2 regions of the Planomonospora antibiotica genome follow, and region 1 is predicted to be linked to the other one. Evidence: predicted binding sites of a transcription regulator. Region 1 holds the regulator's gene; the other holds the start of a gene.

What was found. The regulator HrcA, encoded in region 1, represses chaperone genes, less so after heat shock. The targets are predictions, from matches to a motif close to TTGGCACTCTCNNNNNGAGAGTGCCAA.
Region 2: groES (co-chaperone GroES) is a predicted target of HrcA. The motif match lies at 3,955-3,981, and genes of this name have one in related genera.

The regions. Positions count from the first base shown of each region.
Region 1 covers NZ_BMQE01000001.1:31,482-38,614, forward strand. The annotation lists gene IEZ06_RS00140 (glycoside hydrolase family 18 protein) at 1-967, opposite strand, end outside; gene hemW (radical SAM family heme chaperone HemW) at 1,191-2,405, shown strand; gene IEZ06_RS00150 (DUF4870 domain-containing protein) at 2,438-3,043, opposite strand; gene IEZ06_RS00155 (DUF3097 domain-containing protein) at 3,069-3,884, opposite strand; gene IEZ06_RS00160 (hypothetical protein) at 3,946-4,695, opposite strand; gene hrcA (heat-inducible transcriptional repressor HrcA) at 4,884-5,897, shown strand; gene dnaJ (molecular chaperone DnaJ) at 5,910-7,055, shown strand; gene IEZ06_RS00175 (16S rRNA (uracil(1498)-N(3))-methyltransferase) at 7,052-7,133, shown strand, end outside.
Region 2 covers NZ_BMQE01000002.1:182,419-189,551, forward strand. The annotation lists gene IEZ06_RS02590 (helix-turn-helix transcriptional regulator) at 1-352, shown strand, start outside; gene IEZ06_RS02595 (DUF5319 family protein) at 369-746, shown strand; gene IEZ06_RS02600 (hypothetical protein) at 707-928, opposite strand; gene IEZ06_RS02605 (sigma-70 family RNA polymerase sigma factor) at 925-1,464, opposite strand; gene groL (chaperonin GroEL) at 1,838-3,460, opposite strand; gene groES (co-chaperone GroES) at 3,554-3,865, opposite strand; gene IEZ06_RS02620 (Uma2 family endonuclease) at 4,699-5,337, shown strand; gene IEZ06_RS02625 (class I SAM-dependent methyltransferase) at 5,380-6,546, shown strand; gene IEZ06_RS02630 (coiled-coil domain-containing protein) at 6,738-7,133, shown strand, end outside.

The DNA of each region.
Region 1 (7,133 bases):
TCCAGCCCTGGCCGTAGGCGGGCACGCCGACCACGATCTTCCTGGCGGGGGCGCCGCGCGACAGGTAGTCGCGGACGGTCTGGTCGACGCTGTAGGTGAACTCGTGCGGGTCGCGCCGGTCGGTGAACAGGTTGCCGTTGTGACCGGTGACCTTCTCCCACGAGCCCTGCAGGTCGTAGCCCTGGATGTTGCCGAAGGTCAGGTTCCTGAAGACCTCCCGGACGTCGAAGCCCGCGTCGATCTTCGCCGCCGAGGCGGGGAGGTAGGCGGTGATCTCGCTCTTCGGGTCGTACTCGTTCATCTGGCGGCGGAGCTCGGCGAGGAACAGCGTGAAGTTCCGCCGGTCCTCGGGCCGGATCACGTTGCCCTCGTTGCCCTCGGAGCCGGGCCACTCCCAGTCGAGGTCGATGCCGTCGAAGACGCCGGCGCCGCTCCCGGCCGGCATGCCGGTCAGGTCGCCCTTGAGCCAGAGGTCGATGCAGGAGGCGGCCAGCCTGCTGCGGCCCTCGGGGGTGAGGACGGCGTCGGAGAAGTACTTCGAGCCGCTCCACCCGCCGAGCGAGATCAGCGCCTTGAGGCCCGGGTGCTTGGCCTTGAGCTCCTTGATCTGGTTCAGGTTGCCCTTGAGCACCTGGTCGGCGGTGTCGCCGACGCCGTCCACGCTGTGCGCGTCGTCCATCGGCATCTGCCAGTCGGCCCAGGGGTCGGCCGAGACGCAGGAGCCTTCCTCGCTGACGTTGCCGAAGGCGTAGTTGAGGTGGGTCAGCTTGGCGGCGGCGCCGCTGGTGTCGACGTCCTTGACGAAGAACTGGCGGCCGTAGACGCCCCACTGGATGAAGTAGCCGACCCGCTTGAAGCGCTCGCCGTGGCCGGTCTGCGCCTCGGCGTGGGCGGCGGCGGGGGTGACTGCGGCGGCGAGGCCGGTGGCGATGACCGCCGCGACCATCGGCCGGAGGAATCTCTTCACGGATTCTCCAACGTTCGGGGGGAGAACTTATAGGAAACTTTCCTTTAAGTTTTCCCGGATCGTAGGCGCGGCCGATCTACGCGTCAACGGCCTGCCGCCGAATTGCTGCACAGCGGTGCGCCCTCCCGCTCCGGTCGCGCCGGCGCCCGCCGCCCCGGGAGGCGTGCGGCCGGCCGTCCCGCCGCCGTCCCGGGCACCACGGCGGGGACGGCAGACTTGGGAGGTGCCATCCACACTTCCCGACGGCGATCCCGTACCGGCCTCCGGAGAGCTGCCCGACAGCGCGCTCGCCGGTCTCGGCACGCGGCCCTTCGGCTTCTACGTCCACGTGCCCTTCTGCGTGACCCGGTGCGGTTACTGCGACTTCAACACCTACACGGCGTCCGAACTCGGTCCCGGCGCCTCGCACGCGGACTACGCCGGCACCGCGATCGAGGAGGTGCGGCGGGCCCGCGCGATCCTGGGAGGCGCCGGCCCGAGGGTCGAGACCGTGTTCTTCGGCGGCGGCACCCCCACCCTGCTGCCCGCCCGCGACCTGGTGCGGATCCTCGGCGCGATCGACGAGGAGTTCGGCCTGGCCCCGGGCGCCGAGGTGACCACCGAGGCCAACCCCGAGTCCGTCGGCCCGGCCTACCTGGCCGAGCTGCGGCGCGGCGGGTTCACCCGGATGAGCTTCGGCATGCAGAGCGCCCGCGAGCACGTGCTCGCGGTGCTGGACCGCCGGCACACGCCCGGCCGGGCGGTGCAGGCCGTACGGGAGGCCAGGGCGGAGGGGTTCGAGCACGTCAACCTGGACCTGATCTACAGCACGCCGGGGGAGAGCGACGACGACTGGCGGGCCTCGCTGGCCGCGGCGATCGAGGCCGGGCCCGACCACGTGTCGGCGTACTCGCTGATCGTGGAGGAGGGCACCCGGCTCGCCGCCCGGATCCGGCGCGGGGAGCTGCCGATGCCCGACGACGACGTGGCCGCGGACCGCTACCTCATCGCCGAGGAGATGCTCACCGGGGCGGGCTTCGGCTGGTACGAGGTGTCGAACTGGGCGACCTCGCCGCAGGCGCGCTGCCGCCACAACCTGCTCTACTGGACCGGCGGCGACTGGTGGGGCGTCGGCCCCGGCGCGCACAGCCATGTCGGCGGCACGCGGTGGTGGAACGTCAAGCACCCGGCGGCCTACGCCGGGCGCCTGGCCGCGGGGGCCTCACCCGCGCACGCGCGGGAGGTGCTGGCACCGCAGGACCGCGCGGTGGAGCGGCTGATGCTGGAGCTGCGGCTGGCCGACGGCTTCCCGCTGGCGGAGATCGACCGCCCCGTCGTGGTGGCCAGGGCGCTGGGCGGCGGCCTGCTGGAGACCGAGCCGTTCAAGCGGGGCCGCGCGGTGCTGACGCTCCGCGGCCGCCTGCTGGCCGACGCCCTGGTGCGCGACCTGGTCAGCTGATCCGCCCGGCCGGCTGATGCGCGGGCCGTCCGTCAGCTGACGAAGCGGACGGACATCGGATAGCGGTAGCTCTCCCCGCGGTTGGCCGCCACGGCGGCGAGGACCATGAAGACGACCGACCCGATCCAGATCAGGGGCAGCAGCAGGAAGCCGATGAAGACGAACATCAGCACCGAGGCGACGACGTAGGCGATCATCAGCGTGAGCTGGAAGTTCAGCGCCTCGGCGGCCTGGTCCCGCACGTAGGGGGACTCGTCCCGCTTGACCAGGTACATCACCAGGGGACCGAGGAACCCGGTGAGCAGGCCCAGCAGGTGGGAGACCATGGCCAGGGTGGTGTCGTCGGTGCCGGGACGCGGGCCGTACGACCCGTACCGGCCGTGGCGGCCGTACGGGTCGTAGGGCCCGTACGGTTCGGGGAAGCCGGGCGCGGGCCGGGCGTAGGGGTCGTGAGCGCCGTAGGGGCCGGGCGCCGCCTGGCCGTACGGGTCGTAGGGGCCGGGTGCCGCCTGGCCGTACGGGTCGTAGGGGCCGGGTGCCGCCTGGCCGTACGGATCGTAGGGGCCGTGTCCCCGGCCGGGCCGCGCCGGGTCGTCTCCTTCGGACCCCTGCCGGGGCTCCCCGGGGTTCTCGCTCATGGACCCTCCTGGTGGGTCTTCGGGATCAGCCGGCCTCGTCGGGGGCCGTCACGAAGTCGATCAGCTCCTCGACCGGGCCGAGCAGCTCCGGCTCGAGGTCAGCATATGTCGCGACCGCCCCGAGGATCCGGCGCCAGGCGTCACCGGGTTCCAGGTCCCAGCCCAGGGCGGCGACGACGCCCTCCTTCCACGGCCGGCCGCGGGGCACGGAGGGCCAGGCGGGGATGCCGAGCACCGACGGCTTGACCGCCTGCCAGACGTCCACGAAGGGGTGGCCGACGACCAGCACGTGCGGGGAGGTGATCCGCTCGGCGATCCGGCTCTCCTTCGACCCGGCGACCAGGTGGTCGACGAGCACGCCCAGCCGGCGGCCCGGGCCGGGCCGGAACTCCTCGACGATCGCGGGCAGGTGGTCGACGCCCTCGAGGTACTCCACGACCACGCCCTCCACCCGCAGGTCGTGGCCCCAGACCCGCTCGACGAGCGCGGCGTCGTGCACGCCCTCGACGTAGATCCGGCTCTCCCGGGCGACGCGGGCGCGCAGCCCCTCCACCGCGATGGAGCCGGAGGCGCTGCGCCGGGGGGCCTTCGGGGCGGAGGCGGGCCGCACCAGGGTGACGACCCGGCCCTCCAGCAGGAACGCGGCGGGCTCCAGCGGGAACACCCGCCGCCGCCCGAACCGGTCCTCCAGGGTGACGGCCTCCTTGTCGCAGGCGACCACCGCACCGCAGAAGCCGCCCTCGGCGTCCTCCACGACCAGGTCGGGCTCCGCCGGGACCTGGGGGATCGTCCCCCTGCCCGGCCGCCGCCAGTCGCCCGCCAGCACGTCGCGCTCGTACATCGCCCCTCCTGCGTCCGTGTCGACGCATGGGACGCTAGCAGCGGACGGGGCGGGGCCGCGATCACCCGCGGTAGGGGCCGGTCGGTCCCCACCCGGGGGCCGGGGCGGTGGCGAGCTTGCGGGCGCGGCTCCGCTTCACCAGCACCACGATGGTCACGACGATGGCGAGCAGGACGCCGAGGCCCGGGATCAGGAACAGGGCCACGACGCCGCCCACGAGGGCGTCGGCGGCCAGCTCGCGGCCCACGCCGAAGCGGGCCTGGCCCCCGTCCTCGACGGAGCAGCCGAGCTTGTACTCGCCCGCCCGGTCGACGCCGATCCGGAAGGCCAGCTCCCAGGGGATCCCGTCGCTGCCGGTGACGGTCGTCTGCACGAGCGAGTTCTCCAGCCGGCCCTGGGTCCCCTCCTGGAAACCGCACTGGAACTTGGTCCCCTGGGCCGCGGAGACGTAGAGGGCGGGGCTCTCGGCCGGGTCCAGCTCGACGGTGAAGACCTCGCCGGGGCCGTAGGAGGCCGGGGGCGCGGCGCCGTTGGCGAAGCTGAGGACGCCACCGACGGATATCGCGATGCCCGCGATCACGGAGACCACCGCGAGCAGCCAGGCGCCCACGATCCAGCCGATGCTCGGGCCCGCCTTCACCTTCGGCGGCGGTCCCTGCGGGGCGCCGTAGCCGGGCGGGGCGTAGCCGTAGGAGGGGGCGCCGCCGTACGGCTGGGCGGAGGGGTGCTGCGCCGGCTGCTGGGCGGGGTGCCGGGGGGTGCCGGAGGGGGAGGCGAAGCCACCGGAGGGGTTGCCGAAATCGTGTGACATAAGGCAAGTGTGGAGGTTGTCGCTTGTATCCGAATAGCAGTTGACTTGACGACCGTGCGGACCCCGGTTGCGGGCCGCGTCATCCCACCCCGCGGGCGGGAGCCGTACACTGGCACTCGGGAACACCGAGTGCCAGATCCGGTGTTCTCCGTTCGGGCGCACAGGGTGCAGGCAGGGAGGTGAGCACGTTGGTCGATGACCGCAAGCTCGCGGTGCTTCGCGCCATCGTCGAGGACTTCGTGTCCACCAACGAACCGGTGGGCTCCAAGGCTCTGGTCGAGCGGCACAACCTGGGGGTGTCGCCCGCGACGATCCGCAACGACATGGCGGTGCTGGAGGAGCAGGGCTACATCGCCCAGCCGCACACCAGCGCCGGGCGGGTGCCCACCGACAAGGGCTACCGGCTGTTCGTCGACCGGCTCTCCCAGGTCAAGCCGCTGTCGGGGGCCGAGCGCCGGGCCATCGAGACGTTCCTGGCGGGCGCGGTGGACATCGACGACGTCGTGACGCGCACCGTGCGGCTGCTGGCGCAGCTCACCCGGCAGGTCGCCGTGGTGCAGTACCCGTCGCTGACCAGCTCCACGGTCCGGCACGTCGAACTGGTCCCGCTGAGCGAGCGCCGCCTGATGTTCGTGCTCATCACCAACACCGGCCGGGTGGAGCAGCGCGTGGTCGAACTGCCCGACGTGGTGGACGAGGGCCGCGTCGCCCACCTGCGCGCCGTGCTCAACGCCTGCCTGGACGGCTGCGGGCTGACCAGCGTCCCGGACAAGGTCGCCGACCTGCCCGAGCGGCTGCCGGCCGAGGACCGGCCGCTGGCCGCCACGGTCCTGTCGGTGCTCCTGGAGTCCCTGGTGGAGCGCCAGGAGGAGAAGATCGTCTTTGCGGGGGCCGCCAACCTCGCGGGGGCCGATTTCACCGTCGGCCTGCGCGACGTGCTGGAGGCGCTGGAGGAGCAGGTCGTGCTCATGCGCCTGCTCGGCGAGACCTCCGACCCGTCCACACTGACCGTGCGGATCGGTTCGGAGAACCCCTACACCGGACTGCAGGGGACGTCGATCGTCGCCGCCGGATACGGTTCGGGGGACAAGCAACTGGCCCGGCTCGGTGTGCTGGGGCCGACACGAATGGACTACCCGGTCACGATGGGCGCGGTGCGCGCGGTGGCACGCTACGTCAGCCAGATCCTGGCTGCATCCTAAGAGGTCGACTAAGTGGCTAAGAGTGACTACTACGGCACCCTCGGGGTGCGCCGTGACGCCAGTGCGGAAGAGATCAAGAAGGCCTACCGCCGGCTGGCCCGTGAGCTGCACCCTGACGTGAACCCCGATCCCGCGACCCAGGAGCGGTTCAAGGAGATCACCCAGGCCTACGAGGTGCTGTCAGACCCGGGCAAGCGGCAGATGTACGACCTGGGCGGCGACCCGTTCGGCGGAGCCGGCGGCGGTGCGGGGGCCGGCGGGTTCGGTGCGGGCTTCCCGTTCAGCGACATCATGGACGCCTTCTTCGGCACGGCCGCCGGGGGCGGCGGGCGCGGCCCCCGGTCCCGGGCCCGCCGGGGGCGCAACGCCACCATCCGGGTCGAGCTCGACCTGCGCGAGTCCGCCTTCGGCACCACCCGCGAGCTGACCGTCGACACCGCCGTGCTCTGCGAGGTCTGCACCGGCTCCGGGGCCGCGGCCGGCACCCACCCCGACACCTGCGACATGTGCAACGGCCGGGGCGAGGTGTCCCAGGTCACCCGCTCCTTCCTGGGCCAGGTCATGACCTCCCGCCCCTGCCCCCAGTGCGGCGGGTTCGGCTCGATCATCCGCCACCCCTGCCAGGAGTGCTCCGGCGACGGCAGGGTCCGCACCCGGCGCACCATCAAGGTCCGCATCCCGGCCGGGGTGGAGGACGGCACCCACATCCAGCTCGCCGGCGAAGGCGAGATCGGCCCCGGCGGCGGTCCTCCCGGCGACCTGTTCCTGGAGATCGTCGAGCGCCCGCACGAGATCTTCGAACGGCGCGGCGACGACCTGCACTGCACCGTGCAGATTCCGATGGCCGCCGCCGCGCTCGGCACGATCCTGACCGTGGAGACCCTCGACGGCGCCGAGGAGATCGACGTCCGGCCCGGCACCCAGTCCGGGCAGACCATCTCCCTGTACGGCAGAGGCGTCCAGCGCCTCAACGAGACCGGCCGCGGCGACCTGCTCATCCACGTCAACGTCGAGACCCCCACCCGCCTGGACGCGGCTCAGGAGGAGCTCCTGAAGGAGCTGGCCAGGCTCCGCGGCGAGGAGCGGCCCCCCGGCAAGTTCGCCCCCGGCCAGCAGGGCTTCTTCTCGCGCCTGCGGGACGCGTTCAACGGCCGATGACCGCCCCCGTCTTCCTGGCGGACCCGGCGGACCTGGTCCTGTCCGAGTTCACGTTCGGCGGGCCGGAGGGGCGCCACG
Region 2 (7,133 bases), on a different contig from region 1:
CCGGTGGGGCGGCACCCTGGCCGAGAGCGCCTACCGCTTCCACCTGGTCCGCGCCTCCGTCGTGGTGGCCGCGCTGCACACGCTGTTCGAGGAGCTGTGGGCGCGGGCCGCGCCCCTGCCGTGGACGCACACCGACGACGGCGTGGTCCGGGTGCTCCGGCTGGCCTCGCAGGGCGTGGGCGACGAGGCGATCGCCCGGCAGCTCGGCGTCTCCGTCCGGACCGTCCGCGCCCGTTTCGCCGACGCGATGACCCGGCTGGGCGCGCAGTCCCGTTTCCAGGCGGGCGTGGAGGCGGCCCGCCGGGGATGGCTCGCGGAACGCCCGGGTTCGCACCCTGCCCGGCACCCCTAGGCCATAAAGTGGAACCGTGCTGGAAGACGTCCCTCGCGACCCGTTCGCGGACGACCCCGACGACCCGGCCGCCGCGCTGGGTGATTCCGACGCCCCCGAGCCCCTGACGCCCGCCGAGCGCGACGAGGCGGTCACCGATCTCGCCGACGTGGAGGTCTTCCGCTCCCTGCTCGAACCCCAGGGGGTCTTCGGGCTGGTCCTCGACTGCCCGGAGTGCGGCGATCAGCACTATTTCAACTGGGAGCTGCTCCGCGGAAACCTGCGCCAGATGATCGACAACGGTAAGCCGCAGGTGCACGAGCCCGCCTACGAGCCCAATCCCACCGACTACGTGAGCTGGGACTACGCCCAGGGCTACGCCGACGGCGTGATCGACACCGAGGAGAGGCACTGACCGGCGGCGAGGTCGTGGTCGACGTCCTCGATCAGCGCTGACAGCAACCGGACGACGTCGTCCGCCACCGGGACGGGCTCCCTCCGGGAGAGCGACTGCAGGAGAGCGTCGGTCCCGGCCACGGCCGGGTCCCCGTCCGGCCCGTATCTCCTGGCCGGACGCCGCGGATGAACCGTGGTCAAGCTATCGACTCCAGCTCGGCCAGCGCCCGCAGTCTGGCGAGCGCACGATGCTGGGCGACGCGAACCGCACCGGGTGACATACCGAGTACATTACCCGTCTCCTCGGCCGACAGGCCCGACACCACCCTGAGCATCAGCAGCTCGCGCTGGTTGTCCGGGAGGCGGGAGAGCAGCCGGCGCGCGTGCTCGGCCTCGATGTAGCGCACCACGGTCTCCTCCGGGCCCGGGCCCTCGTCGGGCCCGTCGGGGAGGTCCTGGGTCGGCACGGCCGAGCGCACCGAGCTCCGCAGCGCGTCGGCCACCTTGTGGGAGGCGATGCCGAAGACGAAGGACGCGAACGGGCGCCCCATGTCGCGGTACCGGGGCAGGGCGGACAGGACCGCGATGCACACTTCCTGGGCCACGTCGTCCGCAATGTGATATTGGCCGGAAACCCGGCCGAGGCGGGCGCGGCAATAGCGCACCACCATCGGGCGCAACTGCGCGAGCAAGGATTCGATCGCACTGCGATCCCCCTGAACGGCGAGGCTCGTCAGATCCTTGAGATCGTCTTTGTGGACGACCCCGTCAGATCTCGTCGCAAGCCTTACCCCACTCTTGGCGTCGGCGACGCATCCCTCGGTCACGTAGGCATGATGCCCGCACTGATCGGACCTGTCGTCATGGCAAACGGCTACGGATTGGTCACATTGAGGCGGCGGCAGCGAACGGTAATCAACCGGCTACACTGAGATTTTTCGCCTCACCGGAAATTTCGGCGGATCGCTAAACATGTCGGTTATTTGTTATATAGCACGCAAGACGTAACACCGGCCGCGCCGGACGCTTTGCCGCACTTTCGGATTTCCCCGGAAAACGTACGGCCCGCACCCCGGGAGGGGTGCGGGCCGTACCGGGTCCCGACGGAGATCAGTGACCGTGGCCGTGACCGTGGCCGTGGCCGCCGGCGGCCGGGGCCTCCTCCTCGGGCTTGTCCACCACGAGGGCCTCGGTCGTCAGCAGCATGCCGGCGATGGAGGCCGCGTTCTGGACGGCCGAGCGGGTGACCTTGACCGGGTCGATGACACCCTGGGCGATCAGGTCGCCGTACTCGCCGGTGGCGGCGTTGAGGCCGTGGCCGACGGGGAGCTCGGTGACCTTGGAGGTCACGACGTAGCCCTCGAGGCCGGCGTTCTCGGCGATCCAGCGGGCCGGCTCGACGAGCGCCTTGCGGACCACCGCGACACCGGTCGCCTCGTCGCCGGTGAGGTCCAGGTCGCCCAGGACCTTGGCGACGTGCACGAGCGCGGAGCCACCGCCGGAGACGATGCCCTCCTCGATCGCGGCGCGGGTCGCGGAGATGGCGTCCTCGAGGCGGTGCTTCTTCTCCTTGAGCTCCACCTCGGTGGCCGCGCCGACCTTCAGCACGCAGACGCCGCCGGAGAGCTTCGCGAGGCGCTCCTGGAGCTTCTCGCGGTCCCAGTCGGAGTCGGACTGCTCGATGGCGAGCTTGATCTCCTTGACGCGGTCCGCGATCGCCTGCGCGTCACCGGCGCCGTCCACGACCGTGGTGTTGTCCTTGGTGATCACGACGCGGCGGGCGGTGCCGAGCACCTCGGTGCCGACGTGCTCCAGCTTGAGGCCGACCTCCTCGCTGACGACCTGGCCGCCCGTGAGGATGGCCATGTCCTGCAGCATCGCCTTGCGGCGGTCACCGAAGCCCGGAGCCTTGACGGCGACGGAGGTGAAGGTGCCGCGGATCTTGTTCGTCACCAGGACCGCGAGGGCCTCGCCCTCGACGTCCTCGGAGATGACGAGCAGCGGCTTCTTCGTCTGGGCGACCTTCTCCAGCAGCGGCAGGAAGTCCGCGACAGAGGTGATCTTGGCCTGGTGGATCAGGATGAAGGGGTCCTCCAGGACCGCTTCCATCCGCTCCTGGTCCGTCACCATGTAGGGCGACAGGTAACCCTTGTCGAACTGCAGACCCTCGGTGAACTCCAGCTCCATGCCCATGGAGTTGGACTCCTCGACGGTGATGACACCGTCCTTGCCCACCTTGTCGAACGCCTCGGCGATCAGCTCGCCGATCTTGGCGTCCTGCGCGGAGATCGTCGCGACGTGCGCGATCTCCTTCTTGTCCGCGACCGGGCGGGCGGACTCGATCAGCTTGTCGCTGACGGTCCTGGCCGCGAGGTCGATGCCGCGCTTGAGGGAGAGCGGCTGGGCCCCGGCGGCGACGTTGCGCAGACCCTCGCGGACCATCGCCTGGGCCAGGACGGTCGCGGTGGTCGTGCCGTCGCCGGCGATGTCGTTGGTCTTGGTGGCGACCTCCTTGGCCAGCTGGGCGCCGAGGTTCTCGTACGGCCCCTCCAGCTCGACCTCACGCGCGATGGTGACACCGTCGTTGGTGATGGTCGGCGCACCGAACTTCTTGTCGATGACGACGTTGCGGCCCCGCGGGCCGAGGGTCACCTTGACGGCGTCCGCCAGGGCGTTCACACCACGCTCGAGAGCGCGGCGCGCGTCCTCCTCGAAAGACAGGATCTTCGGCATGACAGTCCTCTCTGAAAAGCACGTCGGCGCATCAAAGCCCCGGGCGCAGACAGCGGCCCGGGGCTCGATACGTCATCTCCGGTGAAGCGTGAGCTACTTCTCGATGATCGCGAGCACGTCACGGGCGGAGAGCACGAGGTACTCCTCGCCGCCGTACTTCACCTCGGTGCCGCCGTACTTGCTGTAGAGAACGATGTCGCCCTCGCTCACGTCGAGCGGGATGCGCTTCTCGCCCTCCTCGTCCCAGTTGCCCGGACCCACCGCGAGGACCTTGCCCTCCTGCGGCTTCTCCTTGGCGGTGTCCGGGATGACCAGACCGGAAGCGGTGGTCTGCTCCGCCTCGAGCGGCTGGACCACGATGCGGTCGCCGAGCGGCTTAACGGGAACCTTGGTGGCGGTCGTCACGTCGGACCTCCCCTTCTGATTTGAATGATCTAGAAGAGGCGACCAGCGGTCTGCCGTCGCGGGTGCCAGACCTGACCTCGTCGCATGGATTGGCACTCTCAAGGGGAGAGTGCCAATACGGAACAGTATGCAAGGAGGCCTTGACAGTCAACACGAACCGCCCTGTCTGCGCTTCGGGCGAACACCGCCACCCTCCCGGCGCCCCGCGACCGGCGGTTCCGCCCCTCCGGGCCGGCGGCGCCTCCGTCCGCACCGGCGGTTTCCCGTACGCACCGGCCCCCTCCCCGCATCGCGGACGACCCCCTCCCCGCACCCGCGCATCGCGCCGTCCCGCCATCGGACTGCATCCCCGAACGACGTCCCCGGAGAAATCGCGGGCGGAAAACACACCTCCCTTATCCGTCACCACAATCACCGGGCGACCGGTTCACACATATGAAACACACGCGAACACCGGTCATCGGTCGGCGTACGGACTCACACACTTCTCCCTGCAATAGGCATTCTCGGGCCGCACGACCCCCGCGTTTCCCTCTGGAACGGCAAAGATTCGACAAGATGAAACGATCCCGGAGTCGGCCCGAGCCCTCCACGGGCGAATTCCCGAGGCGCCGCGGAGGTCCGACGCCCGGTCCGCACGGAACCCGGAGCCGCTCTCGTTCCGGCACGACTCACATCACAGCAAAGACAGACATATCCGCATCATGAAACCCGCCACCGCCCCTGACCGCACCACCCGGATCGGGGGAACATACGGGGAGACAACCGGGCACCGACGGGAATGTGACCTGATGACCACGAACGGTAACGAGGAAGGCGCTACGGTGAACGACATGACCAGCACGATGAGCGAAGAAGATGTCACGGAACGCGAGGATCGTGACCCGCTCGCCGACTGGCCCTCCCCTCCGCCCGGCGGGTGGACGGCCGATGATCTGGACCGGCTCCCCCAGGACGGCCCCAACGGCGAGCCCGACTTCTTCAAACGCATCGAACTCCTCGACGGAGCACTCATCTTCATGTCCCCCCAGAAGCGCTTCCACGAGTACGTCCTGTACGGACTCCGGACCAGCCTGAACTCCCAGGTCCCCGATCACCTCAAAGCGGTGATGCAGATGGACGTGGTTCTGGGCCCGAGACAGCGTCCCTGCCCGGACGTGCTGGTCGTCGACAGGAGCGCGGCGAAGGACCGGTCCCGTACCGCGTACACACCCGCGGAGGTGAAGCTCGTGATCGAGGTCGTCTCGCCCGAGTCCGAGTTCCGCGATCACGAGGTCAAGCCCGCGCGATACGCCGGAGCCGGCATCCCGCACTTCTGGCTGGTGGAGAACCACGCGGACGAACCCGTGGTCCACGTCTACCAGCTCGACCGGGTCACCCGCTCCTATGTCGTCACCGGCATCCACCACGGCCGCCTCAAGCTCGCCGACCCCTTCCCCCTCGACATCGACCTCACCGAGCTGCCCGACTGAGCGGAGACCCGGCGGTCTCCCCAGGCGGTAGCGTCGGGCGGCGTGGACCTTGACGCATTCCGTGAGCTGCTGACGCCGCGCGGCCAGGAGGCCCTGGGGGCCGCGGCCGAGCTCGCCGGGGGCGACCCCGTGGCGGCCGTGACCCGGCTCAGGAAGACCTACGACGCCGATCTCACCTCGGCGGCGCTCGGCCAGGCCGTGCTCAGGCGGCGGGCGCGGGAGAAGTTCGGCGCCGACGCCGACCTGATGTACTTCACCCCCCACGGCCTGGAGCAGGCCACCCGCCGCGAGGTCGCCGACCACCGCGCCCGGCGGATCCCCGCGGGCTCCCGGGTCGCCGACGTCTGCTGCGGCATCGGCGGCGACCTGCTCGCCCTGGCCAGGGCGGGCTGCACGGTGGAGGCCGTGGACGCCGACCCGCTCACCGCCGCCGTCGCCCGGGCCAACGCCGACGCCCTGGGGTTCGGCGACCGCGTCACGGTCCGCGCGGCCGGCGCCGACACGGTCGACCCGGCCGCCTTCGACGTGCTGTTCGCCGACCCGGCCCGCCGTACGGCGCGCGGCAGGACCTTCGACCCCCTGGCCTACTCCCCGGCCTGGCCCGAGGTGCTGGCGATGGTCGCCGCGGCGCGGGCGGCCTGCCTGAAGGTCGCTCCCGGCATCCCGTACGAGTTCATCCCCGCCGGGGCCGAGGCCGAGTGGGTCTCCCACCGGGGCGAGGTCAAGGAGGCCGTGATCTGGGCGGGCGCGCTGGCCGGCGGGGCGGAACGGCGGGCCACGATGCTGCCGTCCGGCCTGACGATGACGCCCGATGCCGGCCTCGGACCGGTGGAGGTCGGCCCCATCGGCCGCTACGTCTACGAGCCGGACGGCGCGGCGATCCGGTCCCACCTCGTCGCGGAGGTCGCCGCGCTGGTCGGCGGGCGCCTGATCGACCCGCACATCGCCTACATCACCTCCGATGCCCTCGCGGAGACCCCGTGGGCGTCCCGCTACGAGGTGCACGAGGTGCTGCCGTTCTCGCTCAAGCGGCTGCGGGCGGCGCTCCGGGAACGCGGCGTCGGGAACGTGACGATCAAGAAGCGCGGGTCCGCGGTCGACGTCGAGCGGCTCCGGAAAGACCTCCGCCTTTCCGGAAAGAAATTCACAACGGTTATTCTCACCCGAGTCATCGACAGGCCTTTTGTCCTTGTTTGCGACCCGTGCTGATCTGCCCGGAACCGTAAATCCGGGAAATCCGTCGACAATCGCGATCTTTTAAAGCCGGATTCGAAAAACCTTGATCCAGACGCTATCGTTGCGCCCCGGGAGTCGTTCCCGTCAGCGGTTCGACCGCGTTTAACAACAGCCGGACCAATCCCACCGCGCGGCTGACCGTCGGCGAGTGAAGGAGCTTTTCGGTGGATCACTCCAACCAGACCCTGCTGCAGGCCGGCGGCCAGACCGCCATCCCCGACCGGATGCGGGAGCTCCTCGCCCGCGCCGCCCAGGACCACGTCTACGAGCAGCGCACGCAGGGCGCGGTGCTGGACGAGATCCGCCAGCGGCTCGAAGGCATGGAGTGGCTGCTGCGCGAGGTCAGGGAACGCGAGCTCGGCGGGCTGAACGGCACGCTGGAGTCCGTCCACGGCCGCCTGGACGACATCGCCGTACGGCCTCCGACCTGGGCGGAGGGACTCGCCCAGCACGTCGAGGCGGTCCGCGACCACGTCGACGCCGTCGGCGAGCGCGTCGGCGCGGTGGGGCAGCGGATCGACTCCGTGGGCCAGCGCGTCGACACCGTCGGAGAGCGGGTC